Regions from separate parts of the Mesorhizobium sp. M1E.F.Ca.ET.063.01.1.1 genome, predicted to be linked through region 3. Evidence: riboswitches for the same ligand, from Rfam matches in the RefSeq annotation. Region 3 holds a riboswitch; each other region holds the start of a gene.

Region 1 (5,110 bases), on a different contig from region 3:
CGTGCGTATCGTAAAACGCCACGAAGCTCGCAAGCAAGCGCGTCACCCTTCCATCTCCTCCCGCAGCATCTCCAGCTCCAGCCACTCTTCCTCAAGTGCGGCGAGCGTCGTGCGCTCCTTGTCGAGGGCGGCAATGGTCTTCTGGAACGAGACCGGATCGCGCTCGTAGAAGGAGGGGTCGGCGATGTTGTTCTCCAGCCGCGAGATCGAGGCCGTCACCGCCTCGATCTTCTTCGGCAGGGATTCCAGCGCGAATTTCTGCTTGAACGAAAGCTTCTTCGCCGGGCCTTTCGCGGTCGCCTGCTCGCCTTTCGGCGCAGAGCTTGCGTCGGTGGTTTCGGCCTTCGGCCTTGCTCTGCGTTCCTCGAGCCTCGAGCCGCCGCGCTGCGCCAGCATGTCGGAGTAGCCGCCGGCGTACTCGATCCAGCGGCCGCTGCCGTCGGGCGCGATCACGCTGGTGACGGTGCGGTCGAGGAAATCGCGGTCGTGGCTGACAAGGATCACCGTTCCGGCAAAGCCGGCGACCAGTTCCTGCAGCAGTTCCAGCGTCTCCATGTCGAGATCGTTGGTCGGCTCGTCGAGCACCAGGAGGTTCGCCGGCCGCACCAGCACGCGGGCGAGCAGCAGGCGCGCCCGCTCGCCACCCGAAAGCTCGCGCACCGGCGTGCGCGCCTGCTCCGGCTTGAACAGAAAATCCTTCATGTAGGAGACGACATGGCGCTGCTCGCCATTGACCACAAGGTTCTCGCCGCGCCCGTCGGTCAGGTAGTGCGCCAGCGTCTCCTGCGGATCGACGGCCTCGCGCTTCTGGTCGAGCGTCGCGATCTCCAGATTGACGCCGAGCCGCACGGAGCCGGCATCCGGCGTCAGCTCGCCGGTCAGCATCTTGAGCAGCGTCGTCTTGCCGGCGCCGTTCGGCCCGACCAGGCCGACACGGTCACCGCGCTGGATGCGGGTCGAGAAACCCTTGACCACGGTGAGGTCGCCGAAGCTTTTGTCGATGGCCTTGGCCTCGATCACCAGCTTGCCGGATTCGGCGGCATCGCTCGCCACCATGGTCGCCGTGCCCTCGGCGCCGCGATGGCTGCGGAAACGCTGGCGCATGGCCTGCAGCTCGCCGAGCCGGCGCATGTTGCGCTTGCGCCTGGCGGTCACGCCATAGCGCAGCCAATGCTCCTCGCGCACGATCTGGCGGCCGAGCTTGTGCTGCTCGCGCTCTTCCTCCTCAAGCACCTGGTCGCGCCATTCCTCGAAATGCGCAAAGCCCCTGTCCAGCCGCCGCGTCTGGCCGCGGTCGAGCCAGACGGTGGCGCGCGAGACGCGTTCGAGAAAGCGGCGGTCGTGCGAGATCAGGATGACGGCCGAGGAGGTGCGGGCAAGCTCCTCTTCCAGCCATTCGATGACCGACAGGTCGAGATGGTTGGTCGGCTCGTCGAGCAGAAGGATGTCGGGTTCCGGCGCCATGACGCGGGCAAGGGCTGCGCGGCGCGCCTCGCCGCCGGAAAGGTCGTCCGGCCGTTCCTCGCCGGTCAGGCCGAGATGGTCCATGAGATAGGTGGCGCGATGCGGATCGTCGGCCGGGCCCAGCCCCGCCTCGACATAGGCGCGCACGCTGGCGAAGCCGTCCATGTCGGGCATTTGCGGCAAATAGCGAACCGTCGCCGAAGGCTGGCGGAAGACCTCGCCGTCCTGCGGCTCGATCAGCCCGGCAGCGATCTTGAGCAGCGTCGACTTGCCCGAGCCGTTGCGGCCGACCAGCGCGATCTTCTCGCTGGCGGAGGCGCTGAGCGCCGCGCCGTCGAGCAGCGGCGTGCCGCCGAAGGTCAGTTTTATGCCGTCGAGATTGAGAAGAGGCGGAGCCATGTCAGCTTTCGGGAAGAGGATAAGGGTGGGCCAGAAGCAGCGCCCGGCCGCGCTCGAGCGCGATCTCGAGCCGTCCCTTGACCTCGTTCGATATAGTGAGCGAGGAGCCGAACGCCACCTTGACGCGATCGAGCGGCCATTTTGCGCCGGTGACCGTCAGGCCGGTGAGATCGGAGAAGCCCTGCACCGAAAACAGCGTGCCGTCGGCATAGTCGAAGCCGGCTGGTTTCCCCGGCAGGATGGGGACACCTTCCTGTGCGCCGCTGGTCAGCAGAATATTGGTGCCGGCCTCGGCCAGCCGAAGCCCAAGCGCCAGATGCAGAAAGGCATGGTCCGCGCGCCTGCCGCCGAAGGCGCCGGCCAGCACCAGGCTGGTGGCGCCGCGCGCGAGCGCTTCGGCGATTGCGAGCTCGCCGTCAGTCATGTCCTTCTCGGCCGGGAAGATCTTGCGCGGCACGGCGGCCAGATCCTCCGGCAGGTCCGCGGGCACCGAATCGAAATCGCCGACCCAGAGCTCCGGCACGAGGCCAAGCATGCGGGCATGGCCGATGCCGCCGTCGGCGGCGATGACGCGCGAGCCTTCGATCTGGCGATCGAGCCGAGGCGTGCGGACGAGTTCGCCGCCAAGCAGGATGGTGAATGTGCCCATGGCCGTCGCCCTTACCAGCCCCGCCCGCGAAACGGAAGCCGGGCGCATCCAAACGGAACGGCGCTCGTTACGGAGTAAGCCGTGATGCATTGGATGCCCGGCAACTTCCGCTTGCGCGCCGCTTCGGCCGGGCCTATGTCTCGAAGCGCTCTAACGGGGTGCCGGACGCTGACTTTCGCGAACCGGCTGAGAGGCAACAAAGCCAACCCGCTGAACCTGATCCGGTTTGTACCGGCGGAGGGATTAGACGTCTCGGACCATCCGACGCCTCAATTCCTTTAACACGAACGAAGGAGGCGCCGATGCGCTCACTATGGTCCCAGCTTATTCTCGCAACCGGCTTGGTTTCGCTGCTGGCGGGTCTCGGGCCCGCCGAGGCGAAGGACAAGCTCGCTGTCTATACCTATGAAAGCTTCACCGCCGACTGGGGTCCTGGACCCGCGGTGAAGAAGGAATTCGAGGCCGAATGCGGCTGCGACCTCGAATTCGTCTCGGTCGCCGACGGCGTGGCATTGCTCAATCGCGTCAAGCTGGAAGGCGCCGGCACCAAGGCCGATGTCGTGCTCGGCCTCGACACCAACCTGACGGCGGACGCCAAGGCGAGCGGCCTGTTCGTGCCGCATGGCGAAGTGTCCGGCATCAACGTGCCCGGCGGCTGGAGCGACGATACCTTCGTGCCCTTCGACTACGGCTATTTCGCCGTCGTCTACGACACTGAGAAGCTGAAGAGCCCGCCGAAAAGCCTGAAGGAGCTAGTCGAGGGCAGCGCCTCCGACAAGATCGTCATCCAGGATCCGCGCACCTCGACGCCGGGCCTCGGCCTGCTTCTCTGGGTGAAGTCGGTCTATGGCGACAAGGCGCCGGAAGCCTGGGCGAAGCTGAAGCAGAAGGTGCTGACCGTGACGCCGGGCTGGAGCGAGGCCTACGGCCTGTTCACCAAGGGTGAGGCGCCGATGGTGCTCTCCTACACCACCTCGCCGGCCTATCACATGGTGGCGGAGAACACCGAACGCTACCAGGCGGCGTCCTTCGAGGAAGGAGAATACCTGCAAATCGAAGTCGCCGGCGTCACCAAGACGGGCGCGAAGAACCCGCTGGCGGAAAAGTTCATCGCTTTCATGACCGGGCCGAAATTCCAGGACGTCATCCCGGAGACCAACTGGATGTTCCCGGCCGGCAAGACCGACAAGCCGCTCAATCCGGCCTTCGACAAGCTGGTGAAGCCGACCAAGACCTTGCTGTTCAGTCCCGAGGAGGTCGCGGCCAACCGCAAAGCCTGGGTGGATGAGTGGCTGGCGGCGATGAGCAAGTAGAGTCCGGCTAGTTCTCGAAAGATGGTTGCTCTACGGCGCCCCCCTCTGTCCTGCCGGACATCTCCCCCTCAAGGGGGGAGATTGGCTGTCACCTCGACTTTCGCCAATCTCAAACGTTGCAGGACCGAGCGGGGCGTTCGAACTTCCAATCTCCCCCCTAGAGGGGGAGATGTCCGGCAGGACAGAGGGGGGCGCGAAGGAACGCGGCGTCGGCTAGCTCACGCCCAGATGGTGCCGCGTGCAGCCCGCGCGCTCTGACTCCCGCATCAGCGCTGGCGTCATCGCCCTCGCGGCAATCGCCTTGCTCATCGGCGGCGCCTTCGCCGGCCTCGCGCTGGAAGGCGCGCACGATCCATCCGGCGCTGTCGCTGCCTTCGACGGCTATCTCCTGCGCGTCGCCCGCTTCACGCTTTGGCAGGCGCTGCTGTCGACACTGCTGTCGGTCGCGCCGGCGCTGCTGGTGGCACGCGCCCTGTCCAGGCATCCGGGCTTTCCGGGGCGTCGCCTGATCCTGCAGCTCTTCACCGTGCCGCTGGCGCTGCCGGCCATCGTCGCCGCCCTTGGTGTGCTGGCGCTCTACGGCCATGCCGGCTATTTTGCCGGCGTTCTCGTCAGGTTCGGCAGCGGTGAATGGCCTGGCATTTACGGCCTGTCCGGCATTCTGATCGCGCATGTCTTCTTCAACCTGCCCTTGGCCACGCGCCTGTTCCTCGAGGCGTTGGGCACGGTGCCCGCCGACCAGTGGCGGCTGGCGAGCCAGCTCGGCATGGGCGCCTGTCCGGCATTGCGGTTGATCGAATGGCCGGCGTTGCGCACGGCCTTGCCGGGCGTCGCCGGGCTGGTGTTCATGCTCTGCATCACTTCCTTCACCATCGTGCTGACGCTCGGCGGCGGACCTGCCGCCACGACTTTGGAAGTCGCCATCTATCAGGCGCTGCGCTTCGATTTCGATCCGGCCCGGGCGGTGGTGCTGACGCTGCTGCAGATCGGCCTGACCTTCGTCATCGTCGCTCTGCTCACGCGGCTCGGCGCCAATACGGTCGGCGATGCCAATCTGCCGGTAGCGCCGCGCCGCTATCTTGCGACAGGCAAGGCTGAAACGGTGATGAACGCCGGCCTGATCGTACTTGCCTTGCTGTTCGTCGCCGGACCGATGGCGGCGACCGTGCTGGCTGGATTGGACGCAGACCTTGGCCGGCTGGCCGACGAGGAGGCCGTGCGCCGTGCGACGCTCACCAGCGCCACGCTCTCTTTCCTCTCGGCGCTGCTTTCGGTGACGCTGTCG
Region 2 (7,305 bases), on a different contig from region 3:
GCCATGCCGACGAGGCTGTCATGGCTGCGGAGACGGCTTATGTCACCATCCAGGCGGAACTGACCAGCCTCGAGGTCATATTGGGACCCGATGCAGCGCGCGAGGAAAAGGGGCGCTTGCTGCTCACCGAGGCCACCGCACGACAAAAGCTGCGCGAAGCGGCCGAAATGCGCGCTGCTCCCCTGCGCGACGGCGCTCGCGATCTCACCAGCGCTGAAGCCGTTCTGCGCCGCGCCCGTTCGGTTCAGGATGCCGCCACACAGGAAGCAAGTCAGTTGCGTGTAACCCTGGCCGATCTCAATGGCCATATTCGCACTCGGTCCGACGACGCGGTGGAAGAAGCTTTGCGCGAGGCCACAGAAAAATTGGAAATCGCTGGAGAGCGAGCGAGACGCTTCGAATTCGAAAAAGCCGTCCTCGACCGGCTGCGCACGACGCTGGTCGCTGCGCGCTCGACGGCACGCGATCTTTATCTGAAGCCGGTCATGTCCGAGCTGCGACCGCTGCTTGGATTGCTATTCGATGACATCTCCATAGTGTTCGACGAGAACACACTGTTGCCACAGACCGTTCGCCGCAATGGTCAGGATGAGGATGTCGATAGGTTGAGTGGCGGCATGCGAGAACAGCTTTCGGTTCTGACACGTCTGGCCTTCGCCCGTTTGCTTGCCCGCGACGGCCGACCCACACCGGTTATCCTGGATGACGCTTTGGTTTATTCCGATGACGACCGCATCGAGCGCATGTTCGACGCTTTGCATCGTCAATCACACGATCAGCAGATTCTCGTTTTCTCCTGCCGCCAACGCGCGTTTGCAAAACTCGGCGGTAACATTTTGCAGATGAGCGACTGGCAACCGGGTCGGTCATAAGCGGAGATCGCGCAGCCTCAGCTAGGGCGACGGCAGATCGTATCGTGTTACGATTGCAATGCCGTTTTCGATCTCGATTTCGATAACTTCATTAATCAGGAATTCCTCTGGGCCAAGATCCTCGAGGAGAGCATCGAAGAGCTCTCTCTGTTTTTCAGGCCCGACCTGAGGGACGACGATAATCAGGCCGGCGTGAACCGGTTCTTTGGCATAGAGCTTCCTGAAGTCCTTAGCATTGTTGGTGACGAAGGTGAAATCCTCATCGATAATGAGCGGCATGAGGTCCCAGTCGGTTTCGCCGCTTAGCCCAAGCCAGTTGACGTGGTTTGCTTCATGTCCGCGTTCTTGGGCTACCGCAACCAGAGACGTGTGCAGGCACTCATCGATCAGAAACCTCACGAGGTCACACGCGTCTCGACCTGGCCGACGGACCTGGGTCGCCCTTCAAAACCACGCGCTTCGACGACTTTATTTTCACGCCCTGCTCGACCAGCTTCTTAGGCCGCCCACGAACCGGGTGCGCGGCGACCCACATTCTGGCGAGCTCAATCACGCGCGGCGTTAGCTTCGGATATCCCTCCAGAACCTCCGCTTCATCTGCGCCCTGCGCTAGCATCGTCGTGATCATACGAACAGGGATGCGGGTTCCTTTGAAGACAGGCTCTCCGCCCATCACCCCTTTAACGCGGCCGATGGCGGCCTCCGCTTCATCAAGATCCACGATGCGCGCTTTGAGCTGTTTACGTGCCTCGGCGACGTCGACGATCAGCAGGTCGTCGGCCCTTACGGTCTTGGCCCTTGGGGCAGCTTTGATTTCCTCGAACAGGCGGTAGCGACGATCAGCGGGCAATGTCGCACCCACGCCATACCAAAGCTTGAGCCGCAGCAAATCCTCGCCGGTCAATGCCCGTCGGACGACCCCACCGATGCGCCGAGCAGTGCTTGGCACAGTATCGACAATGCGTTTGTCGATCGCATTGTGCACGGCCTTGATTCCTATCCCGCTGACGGCGGCTGCCTCTGCGGGGGTGTAGATGCGAGCAAGTGTGCCCATTATTCTTCTCCTTATAAAGAATAATATAGGCCGTTTGACCCCCTCCGTAAAGGCACGCGTCTTTGGAATCACGGCGGTTAGCAAAGGCGGTGGTGAGCCGAGAGGCCTCACAAACCCTTGGGGCTCGAGATGGCAGACTCGGCGCAGTATAATTGCGCTAACTATCGAATTTGCAGTTGGCGACAAACGACACACGAGTTCGTCGCGGACTTTTAACTCTGCGAAGGCGCGTCTTCGAGCGCTTTGAAACCCTACACCCATCTGCAGGCCATCTGTATCAAGCTTTGGACCAAAACCGTTTCCATCGCTCACGAGCGTTCTCTCTGGGGGTCTCAAGTGGGGCTTGCCCATGGCCACGAATTTTTGGGCGACAGCGGTGCAGAGGCCGCATACCGCTGCCTGCTTGACGTCGCTGACCGTGTCCATGTCCGAAATTTGCCTACAAATTTCGGACGCCCTTGGGCGCGCTAGATTCGCTATGGAAAGCTGGAAGCACTCGCAAGCCCGGTGGCCACAGCGTCTGCAGCGCCAAGCTATTCCTCCGTATCCAAACCCGCATCCTCATGGCCACTAGCCAACTCTGGCATAATTTCACCAGCAAGCAGCTCATCTCTGCTCAGCAGCCCGGCATCCTCGAGCGCCTCGCAGTCCGGGAGATCGCGAAGCGTGTCGAGGCCGAACTCGAGCAGGACGCTTTTGTCGTCACATAGGTGTAGGGAGCGCCGGGCGTCGGACTGCGCGGGTTCGACGCGATCAGGCCGGTGCCGCAGATGGCCGATCAGGTCGCGACTGATTACTTCCCGAAAACCGACGACAATTCGGCGCGGGTAATCGGCTGGAAGTGCCGATGCACATCAGCATCAGCACGTCCGACCACGTCAGGTCCACGGCACGCCCGCTGCTTCCGCAGGCGCGGATGGCATCGGCATAGGCCGGCCGTGTCAGGTGCTTCCAGCCGCCGGCGACAGCGACGAGGTCATAGGGCCGTCCGCGCAGCTCTCGGATGTCGTCGATGAGAAGGTCACGGGCGAGCTCGCGGGAGAGACTGCACCGCAAGCGCGTCCCGCGCGCGCGAACTGCTCGATCAACTGATCTCAGACGACGACGAATCTCGTCCAGATTCCAAAAGCGGTGGCCGCAGCGGCGCTTTGCGGGCTCGCGTTACCACAGATCGCAGAACTGTGATCTCGCCTTGTGCCCGAGACCGCAATCTGGGCTCGCGACGAAGCATATCGCTTGCGATCATCAAAGGACGCGTCGACGCCGTCGGTTGCCTTTTCCACCGCCGCCTCACACATCGTGTTGGGGCTGAAGAGCTACCTGCAAATCCTCGCAACGGGCGCGGCCGCATCCTTGATTTTACAAATTGACACGTCTTGGTTTTTAGAAAATGCCACGTGCGATGATGGCGCCAAAAAAAAATGTCACGCGAGATGATCATGCCTGAGGTAAATGGTCCGCCAAAGTTGGGAAAGGTATACCGGTTGAATGGTGGATAGGTACGCCGGATAAAAAGGGCTTCGGGTTCCGGAAGACGAACTAATCGACGGATAGGCGCTGCTCGTGAGGGAAACTGCATGCGCATTACGGTTATGACCATCCAGGGATGTCGGATATGATCTTGAATAGTGACATTGCAGGCCAAAGAGCGGCCGAGAAGCTAGCAGAGGGCCTGAAATCGCAGGGCAAGCAGCAATACGAAGAAAGGTCGAGGGAACGCGAACGAGATGTGTCTCGTTAGGTCGCACGTTGCACCAGGGGTGCGTCGGAAGGCACTCCGCCGTGTCCTGAAGAGGTAGCCTGCACTTGAGAATAGCCACGGTGGTACCTTATTTTCGGCTGTGAAGCACACGAGACCCGCGACGTGAGACCCAGTTGCTCAATACCCAGTTGCTGGGTGAGCGTGCATGACTGCCAACGGAAGGTCTTGCACGCACCCTCGCGATCTTGAGCAATGGTCGCCATGACTTTCTTCTTGCAGGCTTTTGAGTGGCCCAGCCTGCAATCACCAGACCCCACCGACTCTAAAGAGCGTGGCAGACGGGATAGTCGAGGTTGCCCGGCACAATTACGCTCAAGGCTTGCGCCGCCCAGAGGACACGCTGAAAAGGCAGCATGGGCGCGCAAGCACGCCATTCACGAGAGGTTCGACATGAAGACTATGCAAGAAAAAGACATTCCGGCATTCGTGCAAGCAGTTGTGGAGGCCGGCTGCAACATTTGCGCGATTGGCAACTTGGGATATGTCTTTGGCGATGCTGATTTGACGCCGGCGCAACGGAGGTCCGTCGAGCCACAGCTGCGCAGGATTGCTGAGATCTACGGCGAACGCGATCATCTCATGGACGAGATAGCTGTATATCTGCGGTCGATCGGACGCCATGTCGAGGTTGAGCCGAAGACAGGTGTTTCCTGATGGCCGCGATCGATCGCGTTCCGTAGTCGCCATTTCTATTGGGTAACGAGCAGCCGTCTTCCAACCTCTGAAACAAAAAAGAGGTGACCCCCAAAGGCCGCTCTCGAGACCGCAAGTCTGAGCCGCTAACGCATTGCGATAACCAGGCTGTCCGAACTGGGCGTCGATGCCTTCCTCGACCAGGTCGCGGTAGGCGGCGATCTCATCTACCGCATGCATAGCCAAGCCAGAGAAGTTTTCGGCAGCGGAATTCTCGGTCGCTTCCCCTTTTATGACTAGAGGGTGCGGCCGATCCGGCCGCGACGATCTCGCAGGGATTGCCATATACGGCAACACGAACACCGGCGGATCAATACTCGGATAATGGCGGCCGGCTATGTAGCGATCGATCGCGCACCAACATATCAATGCAATAGCTTAGTTGCTTTCAAAGGCGGGTCTCTACGAACTGCAAGCAAGCTAAACGATTGCGTCAACTCTTCCTCGCAGAGCGAAAACTCCGCGCCCACGCGATTTCTCTGCTGGAACAGCGGCACATCCTCAGCGCCAGGACACGGCCGCCGCCGTCGGGTTTTACGAAGCCGGTGATTGCATAAGTTGCCCGCAAGATATCATTGGTATCGGGAACGCCGCCGATGCCGCATCCTGAATAGAGCGGCCGCTTGCACCTGCCAGCCCGACGACCAGATCATATCTGCAACTCCATCTACCTGGACGTGGTGCAAATCACCTCGCTGAAGCCGCAAATCGTCGCCTTCGACCAGGATAACCACATCCGTGACCGCCTGAGCTACTCGGTCGATCTCGACGCACATGGCCGATACAGTTTTTCCATCCTTCACGAAGCGAATGAGACTTTGGCCATTCCAGCCCTGGTCTACGGGGCGTGACTTGTCCCCGATGCATGCGCGAGCTCTCCGCTCGGCCGGCCGCCGGACGTCGCCACCGGCCGAAGGCGCCCGAAGGCGCCCGAAGGCGCTTGACAAAGCAGCACCGGCCCATTCAACTTGAGGCATTCACCAGGGGAGTCCCGGTAAGGGGCTGAGATACTGCTGGCTTTCGCGGCGCAGTGACCCGTTGAACCTGATCCAGTTCATACTGGCGTAGGGACGGTGCAAGCGCTTTGCGGGAGTTTACGCCCGAGGTCCTGCTGCAGCAGGTCTACAGAAGCGTCTTTTCATCCTTCCGGCACAGAACTGGGTCTCCAATGCATGAGCAAAGGAGCCTCACGATGAATGCCCTCACCCCCGCCGTGTCGACGGGACCACTGCCCGCCTCGCGGAAAATCCACAAGCCCGGCGTCCTCTACCCGCAGATCAGGGTGCCGATGCGCGAGATTTCCGTCCATCCGACGGCCGGCGAACCGCCCGTCACCGTCTACGATCCGTCCGGCCCCTACACCGATCCATCAGTCCAAACCAGCATCGAAAAAGGCCTTGCCCGGCTTCGCCACGAATGGGTCACGGCGCGTTGCGATGTCGAAGCCTATGACGGCCGCCACGTCCGGCCGGAAGACAATGGATTCGCCACCGGCGAGCGCCTGACACCGGAATTTCCGATACGCAATCGGCCGCTCAAGGCCAAGCAGGGCAAGGCGGTGACCCAACTTGCCTATGCGCGCGCCGGCATCATCACGCCAGAAATGGAGTTCGTAGCCATCCGCGAGAATCTCGGCCGCGAGGTGATGCGCGGCAAGCTGCAACGCGACGGCGAAGCCTTCGGCGCGGCGATCCCAGATTTCGTCACACCCGAATTCGTGCGCGACGAGGTGGCGCGCGGACGCGCAATCATTCCCGCCAACATCAATCATCCCGAGAGCGAACCGATGATCATCGGGCGAAATTTCCTGGTGAAGATCAACGCCAACATCGGTAACTCGGCTGTCACATCGTCGATGGCCGAAGAGGTCGAAAAGATGGTGTGGGCGATCCGCTGGGGCGCCGATACGGTGATGGACCTGTCGACCGGCCGCAACATCCACAACATCCGCGACTGGATCGTGCGCAATGCACCGGTGCCGATCGGCACGGTGCCGCTCTATCAGGCGCTCGAAAAGGTCGGCGGCATCGCCGAGGACCTCAACTGGGAGGTCTATCGCGACACGCTGATCGAGCAGGCCGAGCAAGGCGTCGACTATTTCACCATCCACGCCGGCGTGCGGCTGCACTACATACCGCTGACCGTCGACCGGGTCACGGGCATCGTCTCGCGCGGCGGCTCGATCATGGCCAAATGGTGCCTGCACCATCACCGGGAGAGCTTCCTCTACGAGCATTTCGAGGAGATCTGCGACATCGCCAGAGCCTATGACGTTTCCTTCTCGCTCGGCGACGGCCTTCGTCCCGGTTCAATCGCCGATGCGAACGACGCGGCGCAATTCGCCGAACTGGAAACACTTGGAGAACTCACCAAGATTGCCTGGGCAAAGGACTGCCAGGTGATGATCGAAGGCCCGGGCCATGTCCCCATGCACAAGATCAGGCAGAACATGGACAAGCAGCTCGCAGTGTGCGGTGAGGCGCCGTTCTACACGTTGGGGCCGCTGACGACCGACATCGCGCCGGGCTATGACCACATCACCTCAGGGATAGGTGCCGCCATGATAGGCTGGTTCGGCACCGCAATGCTTTGCTACGTCACGCCGAAAGAGCATCTCGGCCTTCCCGACCGCAACGACGTCAAGATTGGGGTGATCACTTACAAGATAGCCGCCCATGCAGCCGATCTGGCGAAGGGCCATCCGGCAGCGAAAACCAGGGATGATGCCCTTTCGCGCGCGCGCTTCGAGTTCCGCTGGGAGGACCAGTTCAACCTGTCGCTCGACCCCGAAACCGCACGGTCCTTCCACGACCAGACCTTGCCCAAGGAGGCGCACAAGCTGGCACATTTCTGTTCGATGTGCGGGCCGAAATTCTGCTCCATGCGCATTTCCCACGACATCCGTGCCGAGGCTCAGAAGGAAG
Region 3 (5,879 bases):
TCGCGCTTGCCGGCAAGAGGGCCGAAGACCTTGGTTTACCCGCGAGCGGTTCGCAGATCCTGCCGATCATCGTCGGCGACAATGGCCGCGCCATGGCGCTGGCGCAGGCCCTGCAGTCGCGCGGTTTCGACGTGCGCGGCATCCGCCCGCCAACCGTGCCCGAAGGCACGGCGAGGCTCCGGATCTCGCTGACGCTGAATGTCGGCGAGGCCGACGTCTCGGCACTGTTTGATGCTTTGGCTGCAGAATGGGAGCGCGCCCGATGACGGTGCAGATTGTCATCACCGGCACCGACACCGGCATCGGCAAGACGGTGTTCGCATCGGGCCTTACGGCGCTTCTCGATGGCATCTACTGGAAACCGGTGCAGGCGGGCAACCGCGAAGAGACCGACAGCGAGGTTGTCTCTCTTCTGGCAGGACTGCCTACTGACCGGGTGTTGCCGGAAGCCTGGCGCCTTAGAGAGCCGCTGTCCCCACACCGCGCCGCGGAGTTGGACGGGGTGGAGATTGATGCAGGTCAACTCGCACTGCCCAAGACGGACCGTCCGCTCGTCGTTGAGGGCGCCGGCGGACTGATGGTGCCGTTGAACAGGCGCACATTTTACATCGACGTCTTCGCACAGTGGAACGCGCCGGTGGTGCTTTGCGCCCGCACCGCGCTCGGCACCATCAACCACACGCTGCTCTCGATCGAGGCGCTGCGCGCCCGCTCAATCCCGCTGCTCGGCGTGGTGTTCATCGGCGACAGGATGGTCGATACGCAAAAAACCATCGTCCAGATGGGCAAGGTTCGCGTGCTGGGTCGTCTCCCCTTTCTCCAGTCGCTGACCCCTGGAACACTTTCCGCGGCCATGAAGGCTTCGTTTAACGCCGCCGACTTCGCGGAGATCCGGCCATGAGTCGCCGCTCCGCTGTCTGGCATCCCTTTACCCAACATGCCACCGAACCGGTGCCGCCGACGATCGTGCGCACCGAAGGCGCCTATGTCGAGACGCGCGACGGCAGGCGCATCCTCGATGCGATCTCGTCCTGGTGGGTCATCACCCACGGCCACCGCCACCCGAAGATCGTAGAGGCAATCCGCGAGGCGACCGAAACGCTCGACCAGGTGATCTTTGCCGGCCTTAGCCATGAGCCGGCCGAGCAATTGGCCTCGGCGCTGGTCGACATGACGCCGGCCGGCCTCGACTGGGTCTTCTTTTCCGACAGCGGCTCGACCAGCGTCGAGGTGGCGCTGAAGATGGCTCTCGGCTTTCATCGCAACACCAGTAGGCCGCGCTCGCGCATCGTCGTCATGGAACACAGCTATCACGGCGACACCATCGGCACGATGAGCGTCGGCGCGCGTGGCGTTTTCAACGCCGCGTATGAGCCGCTGTTGTTTCAGGTCGATACGATCCCCTTCCCGGCCGCGGGCCACGAGCAGGAAACACTCGACGCCTTCGAACGGCTGGCGCGTGACGGCGAGGTTGCCGCGCTGATCGTCGAGCCGCTGGCGCTTGGCGCCGGTGGCATGCTGATGTACCCGGCCTCAGTTCTCGCCGAGCTCAAGCGCATTGCCGTGCGCTCGGGGACGCTTTTCATCGCCGATGAAGTCATGACCGGCTGGGGCCGCACCGGCACCATGTTCGCCTGCGAACAGGCGGCGGTCGCGCCCGATATTCTGTGCACCTCCAAGGGTCTGACAGGCGGCTCGCTGCCGCTTGCGGCGACGCTTGCCACCGACGCGATCTTCCAAGCGCATTACTCGACGGATCGGTCCAAGACCTTCTTCCATTCGAGTTCCTACACTGCAAACCCGATTGCCTGCGCGGCAGCACTGGCAAATGTCGGCATCTGGAACGACGAGCCGGTGGCGGAGCGCGTGGCCGCGCTGTCGCGGATGCAGGTGGAGAAGGTAGCGCGGTTCAACGGGGATCCGCGTTTTGAGAATGTGCGCACGGCCGGCACCATCGCCGCGCTTGACCTCAGCGTCGGCAATGCCGGCTATCTGGCCGAGGTCGGCCCGAGGCTGCGCGCCTTCTTCCTCGATCGAGGCTTGCTGGTGCGACCGCTCGGCAACATCATCTACGTGCTGCCGCCCTATTGCGTGACGTCCGACGAACTCGACCGCCTTTACGCGGCAATAGACGAGGCGGCCGGACTTGCGGGTGACAAAAGATGAACCGCACAGCGCGCATCATAGGCCTTGGCCATCACGTCCCGGCCCGAAAAGTCGGCAATGCCGAGATCGAGGCGAGCCTCGGGCTGGATGCAGGCTGGATCGAGGGGCGCACCGGCATCCGCACGCGTTTCTGGGCAGAGCCTGACGACACGCTTTCCGGACTGGCCGCCAAGGCAGGCGAGATGGCGCTGCAAGCCGCCGGCATCGATCGCAAGGAGATCGGCCTGCTGCTGCTCGCCACCTCTACGCCGGACCATCTCCTGCCGCCGAGCGCGCCGCTGGTGGCGCACAGGCTAGGTCTTGAAAAGGCCGGCGGGGTCGACCTGGCGGGCGCCTGCGCCGGGTTCATCTACGCCATGACCTTCGCCGACGGCTTCGTGCGCCTGCACAACAAGCCGGCCATCGTGATTGCCGCCAACATATTGAGCCGTCGGATCAATCCAGCCGAGCGGGCGAGCGCCGTGCTGTTCGCCGATGCCGCGGGCGCGGTGGTGCTGGCCCCCTCCAGCGATCCCGGCCACGGCATCCTCGGCGCCTCTTTTGCCTCGGATGGTTCGGCGTATGGCCTGATCCACATCCCGGCGGGCGGCAGCAACCGTCCATTCTCCGACGAAATCGACATTGCCGAAACCCGCATGACCATCGCGAACGGCCGCGACGTCTTCGCCAAGGCGGTGGAGATGATGAGCGGCTGTGCAAACGAGGCGCTGGAGGCGGCCGGTCTTTCGGCGTCGGACGTGGTCCGTTTCGTGCCGCACCAGGCGAATGCCCGCATCTTCAACGCCGTCGGCAAGTCGCTCGGCATCAAGGACGGACGCATCGTCAAGACCATCGCCGACTATGGCAACTCGTCAGCCGCGACGATCCCCCTGTCGCTGTCAGTTGCCCACAGCGCCAACCCCTTGCGACCGGGTGAGAAGCTGCTGCTGGCAGCCGCGGGAGCAGGTCTTGTCGGTGGGGCGCTTGTGGTTGGCGTTAGGGCCGATCTGTGCGCTGATGTGCGCCGGGCGATTATATAAACCTTTACAACAACATCAACAGTCAAGGTCGATTCTCCGCCCCTCTGTTGCAAGGGTTTTGACGGCCTGAGTGCGTCGGCTATAGGTCCTGTTGCCTGACGCGCTCGCTTCATCATCGCTCTACGATGACGAGGTGAGCCGTGTCTGCATCACCCGAGGATGGTTTCAACCGTCATCGCCTGCGCGGCAGAGTTCGCTACGATTGACACAGACCATGGATTGCCTCGAGCGCCAAGGTCGCAACATGTGCGTCATTGCAGTGGCACTTTCGAGGGCTCCCGTGCGCCTCAGGAGTTGACAGGGCGACATCTCATCGTCCAACCTAGGTGCCTCACCAGGGGAGTCCCGGCAAGGGGCTGAGATACTGCTATCGCGCGCAGTGACCCGTTGAACCTGATCCAGTTCATACTGGCGTAGGGACGGTGCGAGGTTTCGCGGGTCGGCAATCCGGCTTCGGTATTCGGGCATTAGCCCGCATCCTGCGCGAAGCGTCACTTCCTCCTCATCGCGTGGACTGGGTCTCCGTTGCACTCGAGCAAGGAGGCTCACTCATGAATGCCCACACCCCGACCGTCACAGTTGGCGAATTGCCCGCTTCGAAGAAAGTCCACAAACCGGGCCAACTTCACCCGGGCCTGCGTGTCCCGATGCGCGAGATCTCGGTTCATTCGAGCGCCGGCGAGCCGCCGGTCACGGTCTATGACTCGTCCGGTCCCTACACCGACGCGGCGGTGAAGACCGAGATCGAGCGCGGCTTGCCGCGGTTGCGCGAGGCATGGATCGAGGCGCGCGGCGATGTCGAGCGCTACGAGGGTCGCACGGTCAAACCCGAGGACAACGGCTTGGTCTCCGCCGATCGCCTGACGCCGGAGTTTCCGACGCTCAACAGGCCGTTGCGCGCTACCGGCGGCCGTGCCGTCACCCAGCTTGCCTACGCACGCGCCGGCATCGTCACGCCGGAAATGGAGTTCGTCGCCATCCGCGAAAACCTCGGCCGTGAGCAGTTGCGTTCGAAACTTCAACGCGATGGCGAGAGCTTCGGCGCCGCGATCCCGGATTTCGTCACCCCGGAATTCGTGCGTGACGAGGTGGCGCGCGGCCGCGCCATCATCCCGTCCAACATCAACCACCCCGAAAGCGAGCCGATGATCATCGGCCGCAATTTCCTGGTGAAGATCAACGCCAATATCGGCAACTCCGCCGTCACCTCATCGATGGGGGAGGAGGTCGAGAAGATGGTGTGGGCGATCCGCTGGGGCGCCGATACCGTGATGGACCTCTCCACCGGCCGCAACATCCACAACATCCGCGACTGGATCGTGCGCAACTCGCCGGTGCCGATCGGCACGGTGCCGCTTTATCAGGCACTCGAGAAGGTCGGCGGGATCGCCGAGGATCTGACCTGGGAGGTCTACCGCGATACGCTGATCGAGCAGGCCGAGCAGGGCGTGGACTATTTCACGATCCATGCCGGCGTGCGCCTGCCCTACATCCCGCTCACCGTCGACCGCATCACCGGCATCGTGTCGCGCGGCGGCTCGATCATGGCCAAATGGTGCCTGCACCATCACCGGGAGAGCTTCCTCTACGAGCATTTCGAGGAGATCTGCGACATCTGCCGCACCTATGACGTGGCGTTCTCGCTCGGCGACGGCCTTCGCCCCGGCTCGATCGCCGACGCCAACGACGCGGCCCAGTTCGCCGAGTTGGAAACGCTTGGTGAGCTGACTAAGATCGCCTGGGCCAAGGACTGCCAGGTGATGATCGAAGGCCCCGGCCACGTGCCGATGCACAAGATCAAGCAGAACATGGACAAGCAGCTCGCGGTCTGCGGCGAAGCGCCGTTCTACACGCTGGGGCCGCTCACCACCGACATCGCGCCGGGCTACGACCACATCACATCGGGTATAGGCGCGGCGATGATCGGCTGGTTCGGAACGGCGATGCTTTGCTACGTCACGCCCAAGGAACATCTCGGCCTGCCTGACCGCGACGACGTCAAGACCGGCGTCATCACCTACAGAATTGCCGCTCATGCCGCCGACCTCGCCAAGGGCCATCCGGCGGCGAAGGTCAGGGACGACGCGCTGTCGCGGGCGCGCTTCGAGTTCAGGTGGGAGGACCAGTTCAACCTCTCGCTCGATCCCGAGACGGCGCGCGCCTTCCATGACGAAACCCTGCCGAAGGAAGCGCACAAGGTGGCGCATTTCTGCTCCATGTGCGGCCCCAAATTCTGCTCGATGCGGATATCGCACGACATCCGCGCTGAAGCGCAGAAGGAAGGGCTCGCGGCGATGGCGGCGAAGTACCGGGACGGCGGCGACCTCTACATGCCCGTCGACGGCACCGCGGAGCGCACGGACACGCCATGAAGGTGCTCATTCGCGGCGCGGGCGTTGCCGGGTTGACGCTCGCGCACGAGCTGGCAACGCGCGGCGCCGAGGTGACCGTGGTCGAGAAACGCGGGGAGATCGCCGGCAATGCCTCCTGGCAGGCCGGCGGCATGCTCGCGCCCTGGTGCGAGCGCGAGAGCGCCGAGGAGACGGTCCTGACGCTCGGACGCGGCGCGGCTGACTGGTGGGACAGAGCGTTGCCCGGTCATGTCTCGCGCAACGGCACGCTCATGGTGGCGCCTGCCCGCGATGCCGGCGAGTTGGATCGCTTCGGCCACCGCACGTCCGGCTTCAAGCAGCT

Evidence for each region. Region 3 has a riboswitch for thiamine pyrophosphate ahead of thiC (phosphomethylpyrimidine synthase ThiC). Riboswitches for the same ligand answer to the same signal wherever they lie in the genome.
Region 1: linked by a shared signal. The riboswitch ahead of thiB (thiamine ABC transporter substrate binding subunit) and the one ahead of thiC (phosphomethylpyrimidine synthase ThiC) in region 3 are both predicted to bind thiamine pyrophosphate.
Region 2: linked by a shared signal. The riboswitch ahead of thiC (phosphomethylpyrimidine synthase ThiC) and the one ahead of thiC (phosphomethylpyrimidine synthase ThiC) in region 3 are both predicted to bind thiamine pyrophosphate.

Annotation. Positions count from the first base shown of each region.
Region 1 covers NZ_RZSC01000313.1:1,078-6,187, forward strand. Annotated here, with positions in the region: gene EOA29_RS20865 (ABC-F family ATP-binding cassette domain-containing protein) at 43-1,863, opposite strand; gene EOA29_RS20870 (thiamine diphosphokinase) at 1,865-2,512, opposite strand; TPP riboswitch at 2,657-2,772, shown strand; gene thiB (thiamine ABC transporter substrate binding subunit) at 2,815-3,825, shown strand; partial or broken gene EOA29_RS20885 (ABC transporter permease subunit) at 4,064-5,110, shown strand, end outside.
Region 2 covers NZ_RZSC01000233.1:313-7,617, reverse strand. Annotated here, with positions in the region: partial or broken gene EOA29_RS17630 (DNA-binding protein) at 1-872, shown strand, start outside; gene EOA29_RS17625 (DUF5615 family PIN-like protein) at 894-1,271, opposite strand; gene EOA29_RS17620 (DUF433 domain-containing protein) at 1,276-1,926, opposite strand; partial or broken gene EOA29_RS43055 (SMC-Scp complex subunit ScpB) at 2,460-2,982, opposite strand; gene EOA29_RS44030 (hypothetical protein) at 3,881-4,342, shown strand; gene EOA29_RS17605 (hypothetical protein) at 5,005-5,232, shown strand; TPP riboswitch at 5,354-5,470, shown strand; gene thiC (phosphomethylpyrimidine synthase ThiC) at 5,574-7,305, shown strand, end outside.
Region 3 covers NZ_RZSC01000325.1:557-6,435, reverse strand. Annotated here, with positions in the region: partial or broken gene EOA29_RS21335 (8-amino-7-oxononanoate synthase) at 1-266, shown strand, start outside; gene bioD (dethiobiotin synthase) at 263-901, shown strand; gene EOA29_RS21325 (adenosylmethionine--8-amino-7-oxononanoate transaminase) at 898-2,166, shown strand; gene EOA29_RS21320 (beta-ketoacyl-ACP synthase III) at 2,163-3,185, shown strand; TPP riboswitch at 3,512-3,623, shown strand; gene thiC (phosphomethylpyrimidine synthase ThiC) at 3,737-5,557, shown strand; partial or broken gene EOA29_RS21310 (FAD-dependent oxidoreductase) at 5,554-5,879, shown strand, end outside.